DNA from 3 places in the Burkholderia mycopellens genome. Region 1 is predicted to be linked to each of the others. Evidence: riboswitches for the same ligand, from Rfam matches in the RefSeq annotation. Region 1 holds a riboswitch; each other region holds the start of a gene.
The links. A riboswitch is a leader RNA that binds a small molecule or an ion and turns the genes downstream of it on or off. The one in region 1 is predicted to bind cobalamin.
Positions count from the first base shown of each region.

Region 2: another riboswitch for cobalamin. It lies ahead of cobA (uroporphyrinogen-III C-methyltransferase); the one in region 1 lies ahead of ACPTTC_RS14345 (FecCD family ABC transporter permease).
Region 3: another riboswitch for cobalamin. It lies ahead of ACPTTC_RS20130 (CbtB domain-containing protein); the one in region 1 lies ahead of ACPTTC_RS14345 (FecCD family ABC transporter permease).

Region 1 covers NZ_OZ183802.1:3,091,407-3,093,659, reverse strand. Annotated here, with positions in the region: RNA gene ssrS (6S RNA) at 1-87, opposite strand, end outside; gene ACPTTC_RS14355 (cell division protein ZapA) at 169-483, opposite strand; gene ACPTTC_RS14350 (ATPase) at 480-830, opposite strand; cobalamin riboswitch at 985-1,235, shown strand; gene ACPTTC_RS14345 (FecCD family ABC transporter permease) at 1,395-2,253, shown strand, end outside.
Region 2 covers NZ_OZ183802.1:2,047,696-2,049,948, forward strand. Annotated here, with positions in the region: gene cobO (cob(I)yrinic acid a,c-diamide adenosyltransferase) at 1-168, opposite strand, end outside; gene ACPTTC_RS09435 (cobalamin biosynthesis protein) at 207-584, opposite strand; gene cobA (uroporphyrinogen-III C-methyltransferase) at 581-1,330, opposite strand; cobalamin riboswitch at 1,501-1,737, opposite strand; cobalamin riboswitch at 1,851-2,116, shown strand.
Region 3 covers NZ_OZ183803.1:394,530-396,782, forward strand. Annotated here, with positions in the region: gene ACPTTC_RS20120 (inorganic phosphate transporter) at 1-317, opposite strand, end outside; gene ACPTTC_RS20125 (histidine phosphatase family protein) at 504-1,091, opposite strand; cobalamin riboswitch at 1,141-1,278, shown strand; gene ACPTTC_RS20130 (CbtB domain-containing protein) at 1,312-1,521, shown strand; gene ACPTTC_RS20135 (CbtA family protein) at 1,535-2,253, shown strand, end outside.

The DNA.
Region 1 (2,253 bases):
GCGCGCGCCCGTGCTACAAATTTCCGCAACCGTGCACATGGCATTGGTTCAAGGAATATATGACCTTGGCGAACCAGGCAGGGAAGCTGACTGAACTGTGATTCGATGCGCCAATTTGACCACCGTTGATCGCCGAGATCAAGGGGAATCGACGCATCGATTAAAACGTTACTGCGTCTCGTGCTGTGCGAGCACCGCGCCGAGCTGTTCATTCATCTGGTGCATTGTACGACGGATTTCCTCCGCCGGAAATGCTTCACCGTGCCGCACGCTCGTTTGCAGCCGCAGCAATTCGGATGCGAGCGACAGCGCCGCCATCACGGCGATGCGATCGGTGCCGCGTACCGAGCTGTTCGAGCGGATTTTCGACATTTCGGCATCGACCCGCGCGACCGCTTCGAGCAGTGCCGCTTCGGTCTCGGCCGAGCAGGCGAGCCGATAGGCCTGACCGAGAATCGAGACTTCGATCTGCTTGGTGCTCATGCATGTTCTCCGTGGCTGGCCGCGTCATCGCCATCCGTACGCGCCTGCCCATCCAGCAGGTCGAGCTGGTTGTCGGCTTGCTCCGCACTTTTCGAGCGTGGCAGCTTTTCGAGAATCGCGTTCAGTTTCACCTGGGCGTCGTCGATCTTTGCTGACAGCGTGTCACGCTCGGCCGCAAGTGCATTGCGTTCATCGCGCAGTTGCGCGAGTTCCGCGCGGACAGCGTCCGCATCCGCGCGCAATTGCGCGACCTGCTCCTCGAGCGCGAGCCGTTCCGAGTGATAGCGCTTGTTCAGCGAAATCAGACGGCCAATATTTTGAGATAGGGTTTCGAGTTCGTTGAGCATTTGCTGCGTCCTCTAAAGACCCAGCATTTTAGCGCGGAATAACGCGCAATCCGACATCTGTAACGTTTCCAGTCGTAACACCCCTGCTTCTTGCCGCGAATCGGCGCGTCCCGTGCACGTCCGGACGCTTCCTTGACGCTCGCGCGACCCGCTCCTAAACTGGCGCCGCCTCGGTGCTCGCGCGTGGAACGCGCGGTTAAACGGGAAGCAGGGCGCGGGCGCCGGAAGCCCGCCAACCTGCGCTGCCCCCGCAACGGTAAGCGGCCGCGTCCCGTGACGCAGGCCGGCTCAAGCGCGTTTCGCGTGCAAGTCTTGCATGCGGACGCGGGCCACTGCGCGTCATCGCGCGGGAAGGCGAGCCGGACCGCCGCCAGCCCGGATACCGGCCGAGACGGGGAGCCCGCACGGGCTTCGTGACGCGCGGCCTGCGGGGAGGCGGGGCGCGCAACGCTTCACGGAACCTTCTTCGATGCTGACCCCAATCGTCCGCGCGGCGCTTACGTCACGACCGGCCGGCGGCCGCAAGCGGGGGCGCCGCACGTCGTGTGCGGCGCCGTGCGCGGCATGAGCGCCGCGCGCGCCACCGCGATCTGGGCCGCGCTGGCCGCGGCGGTCGCGTTGCTGTTCGTCGCGTCGCTGTCGATCGGCAGCGTGCCGATGTCGCCATGGCAGGCGCTCGCGTCGCTCGTGCCGCATGGCGGCGACGCGCTGTTCGCCGATATCGTCCGCACGTTGCGCCTGCCGCGCGCGCTCGCCGGCTTCGCATGCGGCGCGCTGCTCGCGCTGGCCGGTGCACTGCTGCAGGTGTTGTTGCGCAATCCGCTCGCGGAGCCGTACGTACTCGGCGTGTCGGGTGGCGCGGCCGGCTTCGCGCTCGTCGCGATGATCGCGGGCGGCGCGTGGTGGCTCGTCGATGCGTCGGCGTTCGCCGGTTCGCTCGTGTCGGTCGCGCTCGTGCTCGGTCTCGCACGCCGCGAGCTGTGGCGCGGCGAAGCGCGCGATGCGTCGCCGCGGCTGCTGCTCACGGGCGTCGTGATCGCGGCGGGGTGGGGCGCACTCGTCACGCTGCTGCTGTCGCTCGCGCCCGATGCACGGCTGCGCGGGATCATCTTCTGGCTGACCGGCGACCTGAACGGCGTGACCGCGCCGTGGTTCGCTTGGGGGGCGCTGTTGCTGGCCGCATGCGTCGCGCTGCCGGCCGCGCCGCAACTGAACGTGCTGCTGCGCGGCGATGCGACCGCGCTCGCGCTCGGCGTGCCCGTTGCGCGCCTGCGCGTGCGGATCTATCTCGTCGCGTCGCTGGCCGCCGCGGCCGCGGTGACGACGGCCGGCACGATCGGTTTCGTCGGCCTCGTCGTGCCGCATGCGCTGCGGCTCGCCTTCGGCAATGACCAGCGCATGCTGCTGCCGGCCGCGATGCTCG
Region 2 (2,253 bases), 1.0 Mb from region 1:
GCCGAGCACGCGCACCGCCATGCCGAACGCGGCCGTGCTCTTGCCCTTGCCGTTGCCGGTGTTGACGATCAGCAGGCCCTTTTCGTTGACGGCGGCGGCCTGCTTCTTCTCGTGGCCCGCGCGGCGGCGTTCGGTCATCCGTTGATGGGATTCGGCGTCGGTTTTCATCGGATTCGTCCTGTCGAAAGAAAGCGAAACAAAAGGGTTCAGAGCGGGCCGGCGAGTGCGACCGTCACACCGTCCCGGATGGATTTGGGGCCCAGCAGCCGGCCGTGCGGCGCCGCGAGCCGCGCGCACGGCTCGGCCACGCCCGCGACGCCGAAGCGGGCGAGCGCGGCATCCGACGGGCCGCTCGCGGCCAGTTCGGGACGGCGCGCGAGGTGCGCCGCGTCGAACGCGACGAGCGGCCAGCCGCGTCGCGCGCACAGCGTGCGCAGCGCGCGGGCACGCGCCTTGTCGGCGAGCGTGGCAACGAGCGCTGGTTCGGCGGCCGGGTACAGCGTCAGCGCCGCGCGGATTGCGGCATCGAGTTGCGCGGCCGTTGCGCCCGCACGGAAACCGATGCCGAGCGCGACGCGCATCATGCGCCGCCGCCGAGCGCGGCACGTACCGCGGGAGCGTCGGCGAACGCCGCGACGCGCCCGATCACGACGATCGCAGGCGAACCGATGCCGGTCGCGCCGACGCGTTCGACGAGCGTATCGAGCGTCGCGAGCGCGTGCCGCTGTTCGGGGCGCGTCGCATGCTCGATCGCCGCGCACGGCGTATCGCCGGGCAGGCCGCCTTCGCGCAGCGCGGTTGCAATCGCGTCGAGCCGGCGGATGCCCATATAGATGACGATCGTCATGCGCGTGGCCGCGAGCGCGTGCCAGTCGGGCTCGTCGGCGCCCGCGCCGTGGCCCGTGACGAAGATCACGCCCTGCGCGTCGCCGCGCTGCGTGACCGGGATGCCGATGGCGGCCGGCGCGGCGATACCCGCGGTGACGCCGTTCACGACTTCGACCGGGAATCCCGCCGCGCCGAGCGCGGCCAGTTCCTCGCCGCCGCGGCCGAACACGAACGGATCGCCGCCCTTGAGCCGCGCGACGCTGCGGCCCGCGCGCAGATGAGCGAGCATCGCAGCGACGATCGCCGCCTGCGGCGTCGACGCATGGCCGCCGCGCTTGCCGACGTGCTCGATGTGCGCATCGGCACGCGCATGGCGCAGTACGTCGGGATTCACGAGATCGTCGACGAGCAGCACGTCCGCCGCGCCGATCGCGTGGACGGCCTTGAGCGTCAGCAGGTCGGCGTCGCCGGGGCCGGCGCCGACGAGCCACGCGCGGCTCATCGGGCGCGGCACGGCGCGCACCGTGTCGAAACAGTGGAACAGGGCAGGCGGGCGGCGCGGCGGCGGCCGGCAGACAGGTCACGCATGGCGGATCGAACGAAGCCCGCGCGGACGCGGGCGGAATGCGCACCCCATCCGTCCCCCGCGGATCGGGCGTTCGGCGAGCGTCGGGCTCGCCCCTTGCGTCGGCCGGTATCCGGGCTGGCCGCTTGCCAGACCGCAGCCTTCCCGCCCGGCTGAAGGGCAGTGGCATCGTGGGCGGCATGGGCGCGTGCGCGGGGAAGCGCGTCGCGCGGGCGGCGTACCGTTGCGGGGACAGCACAGGCCGGGCGGCAGGCCGCCTCCTGTTTCCCGTTTAACTGCAGGCGCGGAATGCGCATGCGAGCACCGAACGCGGCGCTACGATAGCACAGCGATCCACCCGAACGAACCGCCGCGCACGGCTTCCAGCCCTGCGCGCCGGCCATCCGCAACCGGGCCGGGCGGCCCGCTTCGCCTTGACGCTCCCCGCACCGCCGCCTACACTCGCACGCGTTTTGGTGCTCGCGCGCGCCGCTCCGGTGCGCGCAGTTAAACGGGAAACAGGGCGCCCGCCTGCGCCGCAGTCGAGCCAACCTGTGCTGCCCCCGCAACGGTAAGCGAACGCGTCGCGCGCAAGCGCCACGCAACGCCGCTTCGCCGCATGCCGCGCGCATGCGGACGACCGCCACTGGATGCCGCGCGCATCCGGGAAGGCGAAGCGGCGTGTTCGTCAGCCCGGATACCGGCCTAAACATTGGGGTTCAGCGCCGCGGGGAGGCGGCGCATCGTCCACGGCCGCAGCAGGCCCGACGCCCGCATGTTGCCCGCTTCCTCCGCCGATCTGCCCATGCGCGAACCCGCGCCGGCCGTCGCGGGGAACGGCCGGCTGCGCGAGCCGGGCC
Region 3 (2,253 bases), on a different replicon from region 1:
AGGAAGTTCCACAGGCCGGACCAGATCACCGCGACGTTCGGCGTCAGCGAGTGCGTATAGATCACGGTGGCCACCGCGTTCGCGGTGTCGTGGAAACCGTTGACGAATTCGAAGCCGAGCGCGATCAGCAGCGCGGCGCCGAGCATCAGGTACGGGAACAGCGATCCTTCGCGCATCGGCGACAGATCGTCGATCAGGTGCGTGGCGATATAGATCGCACCGATCGCGAGCACCAGCAGGAAGACGGCCAAGCCGAGCTGCCTGGTGCGCTCGACGGAACCCGAATTGTTCGGGGCAGACGAAGCAGGTTGATTCATGACGGTGTCTCGTAAGGGAACCGCGTCCGATCCTAGCTTCGGCTAGCAGTCAGTTTGATGACAGCAGGGAGTGCGAACGGTGTGTCTTACAGTGACGTAAGGTGAGCGTTGCCATGCAAGTGCGATTGCGACACGACACGTCGGCTTGTGTCGTGGTCGATATCGCGAACGCAACACGGCAGGAGGCTATGTGGCGGTGTCGCGCCGATCGTCGTCGGCGATCAACATCCATCCGTGCGGTGATGCGGCGAATGTCGTGCACGACAGCGGTGCGACGTCGATGCGGGTTGCCGCGTCGGGATCCATCCGCAGCGCATGCGCGATGGCCGCGCGAACGATCGGCGCGTGCGTGATGGCGACGATGTCGCGGTGGTGTTGCAGCGCGTTCAACCATGTGCCGACGCGGCGTATCGCTGCGTCGAACGATTCACCGCCGTGCGGCGACGCGGACGGATTGCCGATCCACGCGCCCAGTTCGTCAGGAAAGTCGCGCGCGAGGTCGTGCAGCCGCTTGCCGCGCCAGTTTCGGTAGTCGATGTCACGCAGTGCGTCATCGATGTCGGCATGCAGGCCGAGCGCATCGGCGGTCTGCACCGCACAGCGGGCCGGGCTGCACAGCACGAGCGCGCCGGTGATGCCTGTCCACCGGTCGCGCCGCGCCGCGGCTTCGGCGAGCCCGTGCGCGTCGAGCGGATCGTCGTCGGGAAACGCGCCGGTACGCATCGCCCGGGTCGATGCGTGTGCGATCAGGCGCAGCGAGGCATGCTGGTTCATGTCGTTTTTCGGATGATCCGGGACGGGGGTGTTCGTTCACCTGGCGCCGCTTCAATACGCGAACGTTCGCGCGTACAATTCGCCCGATACGAAACGCGGAAGCCGGTTCAATTCCGGCGCGGTCGCGCCACTGTAACCGGTGATCCATGATCCCGGAAGCCAGACCTGCCTTCGTACCCATCCAACATTTGTCGGGGCGCGATTCCCCTGAGGTGCATCCATGAGCGAAGCAGTGCTGAAGCCGGCGGTCGTGCCGGCGCCCATCCCCGTCCGTGAACTGTTGCCGTGGGCCGTGTTCGTCGGCCTGATCCTGTTGCTCGCGATTTATTTCGTCGGCGCGGAACAGGGGGCAACGTCGCTCGTGCCGGGCATGTACGTCCACGAGTTCGTCCACGACGGCCGCCATCTGCTCGGCTTCCCCTGCCACTGACGCGGAGTACACGATGGTCGGAAAGCTGCTCATGCGCGGGATGCTCGCAGGCATCGCCGCAGGCCTCCTGACGTTCGGTTTCGCCAAGATCGTCGGCGAACCGCAAGTCGATCAGGCAATCTCCTTTGAAGAAAAACTCGACGCCGCCAAGGGCGACGCGCCGGAACCCGAGCTGGTAAGCCGCCACACGCAGGCCGGCATCGGCTTGCTGACCGGCGTCGTCACGTACGGCGCGGCCTTCGGCGGGCTGTTCTCGCTGGTCTTTGCGTATGCCTATGGCCGAGGCAGCCGCCTCCCGGCGCGGCCGCTGGCCGCGTGGCTCGCGCTGGCGGCGTTCATCGCGCTCGTGATCGTGCCGAACATCAAGTACCCGGCCAATCCGCCGTCGGTCGGCGACCCCGACACGATCGGCTATCGAACGGGCTTGTTTTTCCTGATGATCGCGATCTCGATCGCGACGATGGTGTTCTCGGTCAACGTGCGCCGCCACCTGCTGGCGAAGCTCGGGCAATGGAACGCGTCGATCGTCGCGGGGCTCGTGTTCATCGCGATCATCGCGGCCGTGCAGCTCGGGCTGCCGTCGATCAACGAGGTGCCGGCTGCCTTCCCGGCAGTCGTCCTGTGGAAGTTCCGCGCCGCGGCGATCGGCATGCAGGTGATCATGTGGACGACGATCGGCCTGCTGTTCGGCGCATGGGTCGAGCGCGGCGAACGCTTCGGCATGCGCGCCGC